Regions from separate parts of the Verrucosispora sp. TAA-831 genome, predicted to be linked through region 1. Evidence: riboswitches for the same ligand, from Rfam matches in the RefSeq annotation. Region 1 holds a riboswitch; the other holds the start of a gene.
What was found. A riboswitch is a leader RNA that binds a small molecule or an ion and turns the genes downstream of it on or off. The one in region 1 is predicted to bind ZMP and ZTP.

Region 1 (7,101 bases):
TCAACGACTACGCGTACCTGTTCCGCACGCCGACCTCCGGTGGCCGGGGTGTCCTGCTCAACGGCGACCCCTCGTACGAGACCAACGACCGGGCGTTGATCCGCAACCTGAAGCTGAACTACACGGTCACCACCGTGGGCAGCGAGGACAAGCTCATCGAGGCGTTCCGGGAGGCGGAGCGCAACCGGCGGCCGGCGATCGGCTACTTCTACGCGCCACAGTGGTTCCTCGCCGAGGTGGACCTGGTACACGTCAAACTGCCGCCCTACACGCCGGGCTGCGACGTGGACCCGGAGAAGGTGGCCTGCGACTACCAGCCCTACGACCTCGACAAGATCGCCAACCGGGAGTTCGCCGAGTCCGGCAACCCGGCCGCCGAACTGGTCAAGAACTTCCAGTGGACCAACGCCCACCAGAACGAGGTGGCGCGCTACCTCACGGTCGACGAGCTGTCCCACGACGAGGCGGCGAAGAAGTGGCTCGACGCCAACCCGGACGTCTGGCAGGACTGGCTGCCCGCCGACTGACTCGGTGACCCGGCGCGTCCCCGAACGACGGCCGGACGGAACACGGTGGTGTGGCCCGCTACCGGGCCACACCGCCGACGACGAGACCTACCCCCCGGTCGGCCACCCATGCTGCCGCCTCCACCACGATTTCCCGCTCGATCCAGGATCGAGTGGTATCCGAGCGCGGCGACGACCACTCGATCCCGGATCGAGCGCGATCTTGCGATGAGCGGGTCCTCTCCCGCGGCCGTCGGGGCACCTGTGCCCGTGACCAGCTCAGTGTCATCCGTGCTGTCAGATCTTGGGTGGCGTTGCGTCGAAGGTGCTGCCTGGATGGTGAGGGAAGAATCGCCGTAAGCCCTGCCGGACGAGTCGGGTGGAGGGCGCTATGCCGAATCATGTGGCGGTAGCGTGCCTTCTCCACCCACTATCCGATATGGAGGATGGATTGGTTCCCGGACTGGTCCGGATGGCACTCGTCCTCACCTTGGCGCTGGCCGGGGGCGCAGTGGCCGTGGTGTCGCCCGCGCAGGCTGCCCCCACGAAGTTCAAGAACTGCACCGCACTGAACAAGAAGTACCGGCACGGCGTCGGCAAGAAGGGCGCACGGGACAAGGTGCGCGGCAGGACGAAGCCGGTCACGAACTTCAAGGTTTCGACGGCGATCTACAACGCGAACACGAAACTCGACCGGGACAAGGACGGCGTTGCCTGCGAGAAGCGATAACTGCTTGCCGCCGCTCGGGACACTCCAGGCTCACCACCCGTGATGCCGGTCTGTCACGTTGCCGATCATGGAGTTGTGGCCTTCGCGATAGCCGTGAAGGGGGCATTCCGCCAACCACAACTCCATGATCGGCGAGGCGGGTGGGGGTGGCAGGCGGGTGGGCGCGGTCCGGGTGGTGTGGCGTCAGGCTCCGGGTGGCGCCGTCGCGGTGCGGTGGGCGGTGGCGAGCCGCTTCGGCGCGCGCGCGAACCACGCCTCCGTGACGATCTCGGTCAGCTCGGCCTCGTCGATCCGGTCCAACCGCACCAGCACCGCCGGGTAGCCGTCGAGGTGCGGCGTGGTGAGGTAGACGGCCGGGTCGTCGGCGAGCAGCGCCTCCTTGACGCCCAGGTCGGCGACGCGTACGCCGAGGATCGGGCCGTCCGGCGCGGCCGGGCCGAGCGCGTCGAGGTCGGAGCGGCGCAGCGGGCGCTCCCACACGAAGGACTTGTCCCGGACGGTCCAGGCGGGCAACCCGTCGTAGGAGGGGCGTTCGCCGGTCTCCGGCAGGCTCAACGCGATCCGGCGTACGTCATCCCAACTGGCCACCGTCCGACCATACGCCCCGGCGCGACGGCGACACACCGCGTTCGTCGGAAAGCGAACGGTGACCTTAGCCGTACCGTGCTCCTGCGTGGACGGTCATAATGGGCGGCATGGTTGCCTGGGAGTATGCCCTGCTGGTTCGCCGTTACCAGGGACAGGGCCGCAATTTCCACGTCTCGTTCGTCTGGTACGGCCCGGACGGATCCCGGAAGGACATCACCGCGTACGGCGACACCGCCGTGGCGCACCTCAACCGGTACGGCCGGGAAGGTTGGGAACTGGTCACCGCCGCCGAGGACGTCAACAACGTCCAGGGCAGCACCGAGGTGCACCGATATCACCTCAAGCGTCCCCTGAACTGAGTTCACCCCATCGTCGGTCGACCATCGCCCGGGAACGCGTTGACGGCGCGTCCCGGGCGTCGTCACGCTTGTCGACAGATGTCGATGCGTGCGCGTCGACCGGTCTGTTGCAGGGGGTATTCATGCGCAAACGCAGGATGCTGGCGCCGGTGGCGGCGCTCGCCACGATCGGCGCCGCTCTGGTGGTCGGGGCGGCACCGGCCCAGGCGGATCCGCCCGGCGGGACGCTGCGCGGGGTCTACTACAGCTACGACTTCTGCCGCTCGTACGGCTTCACCGGCGCCGCCGAGGGCCGATGGGACTGGTGGTACTGCGAGCAGAGCTACGCCCCGCAGAGCGCCCAGTGGTTCCTCTGGACGTTCGACTACTCCTGATCCCCGTACGGTGCGCGCCGAGCCGGACACCGGCCCGGCGCGCGTCCGTCGTCAGCCGAGGTCGACGTTCGGGTACAGCGGGAATCCGGCGAGCAGTTCGCCGGCCTGCCGGCTGACCTTGTCCGCCAGCGCGGGATCCAGCACGTATTTGGCCTTGGAGGCGGTGCCGTCCGCGTTCGCCCCGGCGCTGGTCTGGCTGAGCACCGTGTGGATCAGCTCGGCGGTGCCGTCCATCTCTGCCGTGCCCAGCCCACGGGTGGTCAGGGCGGGCGTACCGATCCGGATGCCGGAGGTGTACCAGGCGCCGTTGCGGTCCTGCGGCACCGCGTTGCGGTTGGTCACGATGCCCGAGTCCAGCAGCGCCTGCTCGGCCTGCCGACCGGTCAGCCCGTACCCGGTGACGTCGATGAGCACCAGGTGGTTGTCGGTGCCGCCGGTGACCAGCGTGGCGCCCCGGCGCAGCAGCCCGTCGGCCAGCGCCTGGGCGTTGTCGACGATCCGCTGGGCGTAGTCGGCGAAGTCGGGACGGCGCGCCTCGGCCAGCGCGACCGCCTTGGCGGCCATCACGTGCGGCAGCGGCCCGCCGAGCACCATCGGGCAGCCCCGGTCCACCTGGTCGGCCAGCTCCGGGCCGCAGAGCACCATGCCGCCGCGCGGGCCGCGCAGCGACTTGTGCGTGGTGGTGGTGACGATGTGCGCGTGCGGCACCGGGTCGAAGTCGCCGGTGAACACCTTGCCGGCGACCAGACCGGCGAAGTGGGCCATGTCCACCATGAAGGTGGCGCCGACCGAGTCGGCGATCTCCCGCATGATCCGGAAGTTCACCTTGCGCGGGTACGCCGAGTAGCCGGCGACGAGCACCAGCGGCCGGAACTCGCGGGCCGCCTCGGCGACCCTGTCGTAGTCGATCAGGCCGGTGGCCGGGTCGGTGCCGTAGCTGCGCTGGTCGAACATCTTGCCGGAGATGTTGGGCCGGAAGCCGTGGGTGAGGTGACCGCCCGCGTCCAGCGACATGCCGAGCATCCGCTGGTCGCCCAGCTCCCGGCGGAGCGCGAACCAGTCCTGCTCGGTGAGGTCGTTGACGTGCCGGGCCTGGGCCCGCGCCAACGCGGGGGACTCCACCCGGTCGGCCAGGATCGCCCAGAACGCCACCAGGTTCGCGTCGATGCCCGAGTGCGGCTGCACGTACGCGTGCGTCGCCCCGAACAGCTCCCGGGCGTGCTCGGCGGCGAGGGCCTCGACCGTGTCGACGTTCTGGCAGCCGGCGTAGAACCGACGCCCGACCGTGCCCTCGGCGTACTTGTCGCTGAACCAGTTGCCCATCGCCAGCAGGGTGGCCGGCGAGGCGTAGTTCTCGCTGGCGATCAGCTTGAGCGACTCGCGCTGGTCGGCCAGCTCCGCGCCGATGGCGTCGGCCACCCGGGGCTCGACGGCGCGGATGACCTCCAGCGCGCTGCGGAAGGCGGCGGATTCGGCGTTCGGCGGCATGCGACCTCCAGGTGACGTGCGGAAGGCCCAGGCGCTCGGCGTGCGTCCTCATGACGGGGCCGCTTCCCGATGGTGCTCCATCTCGACGCGCCAGTCACGGCCCCCGCCGATCCTAGCGGGTGGGCTGTCCGGCCTCGCGCACACCGGGTCGGACCCGCCCCGACCGGCCCGCGCGCTCGCCCCCGCGCCGGCCGTCCTGCGTCGTACGCTCGGCAGGTGGCGACCGCGGCCGAGGAGATCCAGGTGGGGCGGCGGGTGGTCCGCGTCTCCAGCCCGGACAAGCCGTACTTCCCGGAGCGTGGGCTGACCAAGCTCGACGTGGTGCGCTACTTCCTCGCCGTCGGCGACGGCATCCTGCGCGCGCTCCGGGACCGGCCGACGATGCTGGAACGGTGGCCGCGCGGGGTGTTCGAGGGGGCGACGGTCGCCACCCGGCAGGACAACCGGGGCGACGCCTTCTATCAGAAGCGGGTGCCGGCGGGCGCGCCCGACTGGGTGGGCACCGCGCACATCACCTTCCCCAGCGGGCGCAGCGCCGACGAGGTCGCGCCGGGGGAGTTGGCGGTGGTGATCTGGGCGGTCAACCTGGGCACCCTGCGGTTCCACCCGTGGCCGGTGACCCGGGCCGACGTGGAGCGGCCGGACCAGCTCCGGATCGACCTCGACCCGATGCCCGGGGTGGACTTCGACCAGGTCGTCCCGGTGGCGCACGAGGTGCGCGGCTTCCTCGACGAGCTGGGCCTGACCGGCTACCCGAAGACCACCGGCGGGCGTGGCCTGCACGTGTACGTCCCGATCGAGCCCCGGTGGAGCTTCGGCGACTGCCGGCGGGCGGTGCTGGCGCTCGGCGGCGAGATGCGGCGGCGCCGGCCGGACCTGGTCACCACCACCTGGTGGCGGGACCAGCGGGACCGGCCGGTCTTCGTCGACTACAACCAGATGGCCCGGGACCACACGATGACCTCGGCGTACTCGATCCGGCCGACGCCCGCGGCGCTGGTCTCCGCGCCGCTCGACTGGGCCGAGCTGGACGACGTACGGCCGGAGGACTTCGACGTGACCACCGTGCCGGCCCGGTTCGCCGAGCGGGGCGACCCGCACGCCGGTCTGGACGGGCCACGGTTCTCGCTGGACCCGCTGCTGGAGCTGGCCGACCGGGAGGGGCTGGCCGCGCCGCCGGAGCGCTGAGCGGCGGTCAGGCCCACGGGCTGCGGACCCCGTCGTACTCCTCGAAGACCAGCCAGCTCCGGGTGGACAGCACCCCGGCGATGCGCTGGACCCGGTCCAGCACCACGTCCCGCAGCGTGGCGTTGTCCGGTGCCCGGACCAGGGCGAGCACGTCGTGTTCGCCGCTGAGCAGCGCCACGTGCTCGACGTAACGCACCCGGGCCAGCTCCGCCGACACCTCCCGCCAGGTGTTCTGCTGGATGGTCAGGGCGATGTACGCCGAGGTGCCCAGCCCGGCGGGCTCCGGCGCGACCCGGGCGGCGAACCCGGTGACCACCCCGTCGCGCAGCAGCCGCTCCATCCGCGCGTACGCGTTGGTGCGCGACACGTGCACCCGCTCGGCGAGCGTCCGGACGGAGATCCGCCCGTCCCGGGTCAGTTCGTCCAGGATCCGCCGGTCCACCTCGTCCAGCATCGGGGCCGTTCGTCCCGGTCCACCCCGCAGGGGCGGTGCGTCAGCGGTCTCCTGGCTCACCGGAGCCTCCCATCAGTGCCATACATCCCGCGTTCACCGGCCATCTTGAGTCAATCATCCGACCACAGGAGCATAGGTCCACCACACGTCCAGGAGGTTCCGCCGTGACGACCACCCCTCAGGCGGCCCGCAGGGCAACCCCGCGGAAGCGCCGGTCGGCCACCCCGACCGTGCCCGACCCGGCCGCCGCCCTGCTTCCCCAGGCCGATCCGGTCCGGTTGCTGAACCCGGACGGCACGCTGCTGCCGTCGCGGGCCGACTATCCCGAGCCCCCCGTGACGGCCCTGCGCGAGATGTACCGCCGGATGGTCGTCGGCCGCCGGTTCGACGCCCAGGCCACCGCGCTGACCAAGCAGGGCCGCCTCGCGGTCTACCCGTCCTCCCGGGGCCAGGAGGCGTGCCAGGTCGGCGGGGTCCTCGCGGTGCGCGACGACGACTGGGTCTTCCCGACCTACCGCGAGTCGATGGCGCTGACCGCGCGGGGCATCGACCCGGTCGAGGTGCTCACCCTGCTGCGCGGTGACTGGCACTGCGGGTACGACCCGGCCGTACGTCGCACCGCCCCGCAGTGCACGCCGCTGGCCACCCAGTGCGTACACGCCGCCGGACTGGCCTACGGCGAGACGTACCAGGGGCGGGACACGGTGGCGTTGGTCTACATCGGCGACGGCGCGACCAGCGAGGGCGACTTCCACGAGGGGGTCAACTTCGCCGCCGTGTTCAAGGCACCGGTGGTCTTCTTCGTCCAGAACAACCGGTACGCGATCAGCGTGCCGCTGTCCCGGCAGACCGCCGCACCGACGCTCGCCTACAAGGGCGTCGGCTACGGCGTGCCCAGCGAGCAGGTCGACGGCAACGACCCGGTCGCCGTGCTCGCCGTGCTGGAGAAGGCGGTCGCGCACGCCCGCGCCGGCAGGGGACCGTTCCTGGTCGAGGCACACACCTACCGGATGGAACCGCACACCAACGCCGACGACGCGACGCGCTACCGCGACGCCGACGAGGTCGAGGCGTGGCGCGACCGCGACCCGGTGGCCCGGCTGGAGGCGTACCTGCGCTCCCGCGAGGTCCTCGACGACGCCGCCGTGGCCGCGATCGCGCAGGAGGCCGAGGAGTACGCGGCGCGGCTGCGCGAGCGGATGAACACCCAGCCCAGCGTCGACCCGCTCACCCTCTTCGACCACGTCTACGCGCAGCCCACCCCGCAGCTCGCCGCACAGCGCGACCAGGTCCGCGCCGAGCTCGCCGCGCAGGAGGAGGACGCCTGATGGCCACCATGACCATGGCGAAGGCGCTCAACGCGGCGCTCGCCGACGCGCTGCTCGACGACGAGCGGGTCGTCGTCTTCGGCGAG
Region 2 (7,101 bases), 750 kb from region 1:
GTTGTTGAGGAGGCCGTCGATGAGGGCGAGCAGGAGTCGCAGGGCGGTGCCGGGGTGGCGGGCGCCGAGTGCGGCGAGCAGTGGTGTGGCCCAGGCGGCGAGGTCGTGTTGGCGTCGGCCGATCTGGTGTTGCAGGGCGGGGTGGTGGGCGGCTTCGGCGAAGATCGCGAGTCGGGCGAGGGTGAGGGCGCGGTGGGTGGTGCTGAGATCGTGGACGAGGGTGCCGAGGGCGGTGGTGAAGGTGGTGGGGTCGATGTGGTCGAGGGTGCCGGCGAGGTGGTTCCAGCCGGTGGTCTCGAGGTCGAGGATGCGGGTGAGGACGCCGGCGATGAGGGCTTCGCGGGTGCGGTAGCGGTTGGAGGTGGAGCCGGTGGGGAGTTCGGCCTGGTCGTCGACGGCGCGGTGGGTGAGGTGGCGGGGGCCGCGGGTGCCGAGGACGGCGATGGCGGCGTCGAGGAGGCGTTGTTGGCGGGCGTCCACGTGCGTGAGACTACAGCAGTAGTGAAGGCAACTACAGTTGTAGTACGGTCGGGTGATGCGAGGATCAGCGGCCGTCATCGGAGGCGGCGTGGGTGGGCTGGCGGTGGCCGTGGGACTGCTGCGCGCCGGGTGGACGGTGACCGTGTTCGAGCGGGCGGCGGGGCTGCCCGAGACGGGCACCGGGTTGGGGATCTGGCCGTCGGCGTTGCGGGCATTGGATCGCCTCGGTGTGGGTGCGCTCGCGCGGGAACGGGGGCGGGCGCAGCCGGACGGGGCGATGCGTCGCCCGGACGGGACGGTGATCGCCCGGTTGGACGTGGGGCGGATCCGTCGGCGGCACGGTGAGGGGGTGCTGCTGCTGTCGCGGCCGGCGTTGCTGGGTCTGTTGGCGGAGGCGTTGCCGGCGGGCACGGTGCGTTTCGGCGCGCCGGTGGCGGGTCCGGCGGAGCTGGGTGACGGGTACGACGTGGTGGTCGGCGCGGACGGGATCCGCAGCGCGACCCGGGCGGCGATGTTCGGTGACCGGTTTCCGCTGCGCTATTCGGGGGTGACGGCGTGGCGTGGCACGGTGCCGTTGGAGGTGGCCTCCGGTGGGGAGACGTGGGGTCCGGGGCGCAAGTTCGGGGTGACGCCGCAGGCTCCCGGGGTGGCCAACTGGTATGCGGCGGTGGCCGCGCCGGAGGGTTTCCGGCCGCCGGCGGGTGATCTGGCGGCGTTGCGGCGGTGGTTCGGTGACTGGCACGATCCGGTCCCGGCGGTGCTGGACCGCGTCGACGCGGCCGGGGTGTTGCAGCACGACGTGCACTACCTGCCGCCGCTGCCGACGTACGTGCGGGGGCGGTGGGTGTTGGTGGGCGACGCGGCGCACGCGATGACGCCGGATCTGGGGCAGGGCGCCTGCCAGGCGTTGATCGACGCGGTGGCGTTGGCGGAGGCGTCGGCGGCGGAGTCGGGCGTGTCGTCGGCGTTGGCCCGGTACGACGGGCACCGGCGGGTGCCGACGCAGCGGATGGCGGCGATGGCGGTGCGGGCGGGCCGGTTGGCGCAGGTGCGGCGGTTCACCCGCGTGCGGGACGTGGCGTTGCGGGTGGCGTTGGCGTTCGGTCCCCCGGGCTGACAAGCGTGTGGTTCCCCGGAGTGGACGGTGGTGGTGGCCGCCTCGGGTGTGCGAGGCTGCGGGTGACGCGACTGGCGGCACCGGGGATGGGATCGACCATCGGGAAGCTCGTCGTGGGGGTCGTCCGCCTGGGCCTCCGCGGTCGAGGTGAGCCATGTCTACGACGTCGACGACGGCCCGGTTGTTGCCCGGTGTGCCGGTGGCGGAGCGTGTTCTGGCCGAGGTGGCCGAGGGTGTGGCGGCGGTGCGGGCGGCGGGGGTGACTCCGGCGTTGGCGACGGTGCTGGTGGGTGACGACGAGGCGAGCGCCCGGTACGTCGGGATCAAGCAGCGGCAGGCGGCGGAGCTGGGTTTCGCGTCGCGGCACGTGCGGTTGCCGGGGTCGGCGTCGCAGGCGGATCTGCATGCGGTGCTGGCGGAGTTGGGCGCGGACCGGGGTGTGCACGGGGTGTTGGTGCAGCATCCGGTGCCGGCGGGGTTGGACTTCGACCGGGCGTTGCAGGTGTTGGACCCGGACAAGGACGTGGACGGGATGCATCCGGTGAACGTGGGGCGGTTGGCGCTGGGGTTGCCGGGTCCGGTGCCGTGTACGCCGGCGGGTGTGGAGGCGTTGTTGGCGTTCCACGGGGTGCCGGTGGCGGGTCGGGAGGTGGTGGTGTTGGGGCGTGGTGCGACGTTGGGGCGGCCGTTGGCGGTGTTGTTGGCGCAGAAGCGGCCGACGGCGAACGCGGCGGTGACGGTGGTGCACACCGGGGTGGCGGACTGGCCGAGGTATACGCGTCGGGCGGAGATCCTGGTGGCGGCGGCGGGGGTGCCGGGGATCGTGCGGCCGGAGCATGTGCGGCCGGGTGCGGTGGTGGTGGGTGGTGGGGTGCGGTATGCGGGGCGGCGGTTGGTGCCGGATGTGGATCCGTCGTGTGCGCGGGTGGCGGGGGCGATCACGCCGCGGGTGGGTGGGGTGGGTCCGGTGACGGTGGCGATGCTGTTCCGCAACGCGCTGCGGGCGGCCCGGGCGGCGGTGGGGTCAGCCGAGGTCGACCAGCAGGGGCCGGTGGTCGGAGATGGTGGCCAGCGGGGTCCGTACGCCGGTGACGGGCGGTAGCCGGTGCAGGTCCTGCCGGTCGGCGAGGATGTGGTCGAGTTGGACGCGGGGTTGCCCGGCGGGGTAGGTGGGGCGGCGGCCGAGGGGTTGCCAGCGGGACACCAGGCGGGCGGCCCAGGTGGGCAGGTTGAGGTCGCCGAGCAGGATGCGCGGGGCGGGCAGGGCGCGGAGGACGCGGACGGCCTGGCGGAGTTGGCGGATGTTCCAGCCGGGCACGAAGGACAGGTGGGTGGCGGCGACGGTGAGGGGTCCGTGCGGGGTGTCCAGGACGGCGGCGAGGACGACGCGGGGTTCGTCGTGCAGGAGGATGAGGCCGCCGCGGGGGCCGGGTACGTAGACCGGGGACCGTAGGGGTGCCGGGCGTAGGCGGGTGATGTGCCAGGCGGTGACCCGGTGGCGGGAGACGAGGCCGATGCCGTAGCAGGGTTCGCCGTGGCCGTCGTCGTCGTGGCGCAGGGGGCGGAACGCTTCGCCGGGGGTGCCGACGACGGCGGCGGCGAAGCGGTGTTCGGTGGCGCCGAGGGCCTGGGCGGCGATGGCGGTGAGGTCGTGGTTGCCGCTGCGGGACTGGTCGCGGTCGACTTCCTGGAGGGCGAGCACGTCGGCGTCGAGGGCGGTGACGGCGGCGGCGAGGCGGGCCGGGTCGACCAGGCCGTCGCTCAGGGATCGGCCGTGCAGCAGGTTGAACGTGGCCAGGCGCACCGTGTCACCTTATCGATGCCGTGGGACAGTTGCCCGATGCTGCGGGTGTTGTTCTGTTCGATGGTGGTGTTCGTGGCGGTGGGTGCGGCCGGGGTGTGGTTGCGGCGGCGTCGGGGCCGGTGAGGCTGGCCACAGGCGGCGGCGTGGGGTGCCTCGGGGTGGGAAGAATGCCGCCGTGGAGCTGGATCCGTCGACGGTCGCGCTGCTGCTGACCGCTGCCGTGTTGGCCGGTTGGGTGGACGCGGTGGTGGGTGGCGGCGGGTTGTTGTTGTTGCCGGCGTTGTTGGTGGCGGCGCCGGGTGTGCCGCCGGCGACGGCGTTGGGCACGAACAAGTTGGCGGCGATCGCGGGCACGTCGGCGGCGGCGGTGACGTATGCGCGGCGTACGCGGGTGGATTGGGCGGTGGCGGGGCCGGCGGCGGGTCTGGCGGTGTTGTTCGCGGGAGTGGGTGCGGCGTTGGCGGGTGCGGTGCCGCCGTCGGCGTACCGGCCGGTGGTGTTGGTGGTGTTGGTGTCGGTGGCGGTGTTCGTGGTGTTGCGGCCAAGGTTGGGGGTGTCGTCGTTTCCGGGGCGGCGTACCCGGGGGCGGATCGTGGTGGCGGTGTTGGTGGCGGGGGTGGGTATCGCCCTGTACGACGGGTTGATCGGGCCGGGTACCGGCACGTTCCTGGTGGTGGCGTTCACCGCGGTGGTGGGGGCGGATTTTCTGCACGGGTCGGCGATGGCGAAGGTGGTGAACGCGGGGACGAACGCGGGGGCGTTGGCGGTGTTCGCGGTGACCGGGCACGTGTGGTGGTTGTTGGGGGCCGCGATGGCGGTGTGCAACATCGTCGGGGCGCTGGTGGGGGCGCGGATGGCGTTGCGGCGGGGGGCGGGGTTCGTGCGGGCGGTGCTGTTGCTGGTGGTGGTGGCGTTGGTGGCGAGGTTGGGTTACGACCAGTGGCTGGCGGGGTGAGCGGCGTGCCGCGGCGCGTGTGATCATCGGCGGGTGTCGGTGCGCGTGGAACACGACCGGGCCGTCCTGGCGGGTCTGTTGGGGCGGGATCCGTTGTTCTTCTGGCCGTACACGTCGTGGTCTCGGGGTGGGGACTCGGTGGTGTTGCCGTGTCGGTGCGGTGTCGCCGACGGTGGTGGCGGCGACCGCTGGCCGGGATGATGACGCGTGTGTCCCAGGTGGTTCTGCGTACCGCGCGGTTGGTGTTGGTGCCGTTGGCTGATGTGCATCTGCCGCACGAGATGGCGTTGGACGCCGACGCGGAGGTGATGCGGTTCCTGGCGCCGGTGCGGTCGGCGGCGCAGGTGGCGCGGTTGCACCGGGAGCGGTTGGCGGTGGCGCGGCGGTCGCCGGGGTTGGGGTTCTGGGCCGGGTCGACCGAGGGCGAGTTCGTCGGCTGGTGGTTGTTGGAGCCGCCGTCGCGGGCCGATCAGGGGCCGGTGGTGGGTCAGGCCGAGTTGGGGTACCGGTTGGCGCGTCGGTTCTGGCGGCGGGGTCTGGCGTCGGAGGGGGCCCGGGAGTTGATCCGGCACGGTTTCGTCGACCTGGGGTTGTCGCGGATCTTCGCCGAGACGATGGCGGTCAACGTGGGGTCGCGGGCGACGATGGCGGCGGTGGGGATGCGTCAGGTGCGTGCGTTCCACCTGTCGTGGTCGGATCCGTTGCCGGGGGCGCAGGCCGGTGAGGTGGAGTACGCGATCACCCGGGACGAGTGGGTGGCGGCGGGCGGGTCAGGTGCGGCGGGGTGAGGTGAAGCGGCCGGCGCGGATCTCCCGCAGGGCTCGGCGGCGCACGTCGCCGCGCAGGGTGTCGACGTAGAGGCGGCCGGCGAGGTGGTCGGTCTCGTGTTGCAGGGCGCGGGCGAGGAAGCCGCTGCCGGCGATGGTGAGGGGTTCGCCGTGCTGGTCGTAGCCGTGTGCGGTGGCGTGCAGGGCGCGGGGGGTCGGGAAGTACAGGCCGGGGATGGACAGGCAGCCCTCGTCGTCGTCGGCGAGTTCGTCGGACAGTTCGAGGGTGGGGTTGATCATGTGGCCGCGGTGGCCATCGGCGTCGTAGACGAACACCTGGGCGTTGACGCCGATCTGGGGTGCGGCGACGCCGGCGCGGCCGGGTGCGCCGAGCAGGGTGTCCATCAGGTCGGTGACCAGGGCGCGTAGGTCGGCGTCGAAGCTGGTGACGGCTTCGCTGGGGGTGCGCAGCACCGGGTCGCCGATGATTCGAATGTCCCGCATGGTCATGTCGGCAAGGTTATCGGTCGGTGGTGCCGGCGGTGGGGCGGCCAGGGCGGGTCGGGTCGAGGGCGGCGCGAACCGGGGCGGTCTTGGCGGCGGCTTCGGCGACTTCGGCGTCCGGGTCGCTGTCCCAGGTGATGCCGCCGCCGGCCCAGACGTGGACGCGGTGGCGGTCGGTGGCGGCGGTGCGGATGGTCAGTCCGAGGTCGAGGTGGTCGGGGCCGACCCAGCCGAGGGCGCCCATGCCGGCGCCGCGGCCGACGGGTTCGAGGGCGGCGATGTGGTGTAGGGCGGCGAGTTTGGGGGCGCCGGTGACGGAGCCGCCGGGGCAGACGGCGCGCAGCAGGTCGGCGAGGCCGAGTCCGTCGGCGGCGTCGGCGCGGACGGTCGATTCGGCCTGCCACAGGTCGCACCAGCGGCGTACGGCGAACAGGTCGTCGACGCGGACGCTGCCGGTGCGGGCGACGCGGGCCAGGTCGTTGCGTTCCAGGTCGACGATCATGATGTGTTCGGCGCGTTCCTTGGCGGAGGTGAGCAGGTCGGCGCGGCCGGCGGCGGTGGCGGGTCGGGTGCCTTTGATGGGGCGGGTGGTGAGGGTGCCGGCGCGGACCTCGACGAGGGTTTCGGGGCTGGCGCAGCCGATGGCCCAGCCGTTGCCGGTCAGGACGCCGCCGTAGCGGGCGCCGGGGAGGCGGCCGAGGCGGGCCAGGGCGGGTCGGGGGTCGCCTCGGTAGGGGGCGGCGGCGTGGCCGACGACGTTGACCTGGTAGACGTCGCCGTGGCCGATGGCGGTGCGGACGGCGCGGACGGCGTCGGCGTGGGCGGCGGGGGTCCAGCTCTCGGTCCAGGGGCCGCGCCACCACGTCCCGGTCGGGGTGGGGGTGGGGGTGGTGGGGGTGTCGGTGTGGCCGTAGACGACGACGGCGACCTCGGGTAGGTCGGCGGGGTTGGCGGCGCCGGGGTCGCCGCCGGCGAGTAGGGCGCCGGCGGCGGCGGAGACGTACAGGGCGGCGCCGCAGACGGGGTCGTCGCGGTGGTGGGGGCGGGTGGGGCGGGCCAGGTCGTGCAGGGGCAGGCCGTGGGCGGCGAGGAAGTCCTGCACGGCGGTGGCGGGGTCGCCGCCGTCGGTGGGGCGCCACTGCCAGCGGGCGCGTTCGACGCGGTGGCCGCGGCAGGGTGTGGGGGCGGCCGGCGGGTCGAGCGGTAAGGGATCGACCACCGTCCGTGGGAGCGCTTCCACGACGTCTGGGTGGTTGTGGCTCATCCGTTCAGCGGATTTCCCACGGACCACGCGCACTTCTGCTCGATGCGCCGTGCGTTTGCTTGGTACTGTGCGTCACTGGTCATGTGAACCATGACACAGTGCCCCCACAGTCCGGAGAACCCGATGTGCCAGCACCAACCCACCTGTCCCTCCGCCGAAGCCACCGACCGGGAAGCCGCCAAGGTCATCGCCTGCTTCCGTGAGCAGGGC

Region 2: another riboswitch for ZMP and ZTP. It lies ahead of ACQVFL_RS15050 (bifunctional 5,10-methylenetetrahydrofolate dehydrogenase/5,10-methenyltetrahydrofolate cyclohydrolase); the one in region 1 lies ahead of ACQVFL_RS11645 (glycine hydroxymethyltransferase).

What each region holds. Positions count from the first base shown of each region.
Region 1 covers NZ_CP192240.1:2,561,929-2,569,029, forward strand. Annotated here, with positions in the region: gene ACQVFL_RS11620 (glycine betaine ABC transporter substrate-binding protein) at 1-527, shown strand, start outside; gene ACQVFL_RS11625 (excalibur calcium-binding domain-containing protein) at 979-1,236, shown strand; gene ACQVFL_RS11630 (MmcQ/YjbR family DNA-binding protein) at 1,420-1,824, opposite strand; gene ACQVFL_RS11635 (hypothetical protein) at 1,923-2,183, shown strand; gene ACQVFL_RS11640 (hypothetical protein) at 2,306-2,557, shown strand; gene ACQVFL_RS11645 (glycine hydroxymethyltransferase) at 2,609-4,045, opposite strand; ZMP/ZTP riboswitch at 4,064-4,153, opposite strand; gene ACQVFL_RS11650 (DNA polymerase domain-containing protein) at 4,262-5,233, shown strand; gene ACQVFL_RS11655 (Lrp/AsnC family transcriptional regulator) at 5,241-5,687, opposite strand; gene pdhA (pyruvate dehydrogenase (acetyl-transferring) E1 component subunit alpha) at 5,852-7,015, shown strand; gene ACQVFL_RS11665 (alpha-ketoacid dehydrogenase subunit beta) at 7,015-7,101, shown strand, end outside.
Region 2 covers NZ_CP192240.1:3,316,309-3,323,409, reverse strand. Annotated here, with positions in the region: gene ACQVFL_RS15060 (TetR/AcrR family transcriptional regulator) at 1-480, opposite strand, end outside; gene ACQVFL_RS15055 (FAD-dependent monooxygenase) at 536-1,597, shown strand; ZMP/ZTP riboswitch at 1,655-1,738, shown strand; gene ACQVFL_RS15050 (bifunctional 5,10-methylenetetrahydrofolate dehydrogenase/5,10-methenyltetrahydrofolate cyclohydrolase) at 1,752-2,699, shown strand; gene ACQVFL_RS15045 (endonuclease/exonuclease/phosphatase family protein) at 2,622-3,401, opposite strand; gene ACQVFL_RS15040 (sulfite exporter TauE/SafE family protein) at 3,577-4,356, shown strand; gene ACQVFL_RS15035 (GNAT family N-acetyltransferase) at 4,557-5,144, shown strand; gene def (peptide deformylase) at 5,127-5,633, opposite strand; gene ACQVFL_RS15025 (chorismate-binding protein) at 5,644-6,918, opposite strand; gene ACQVFL_RS15020 (DUF5999 family protein) at 7,015-7,101, shown strand, end outside.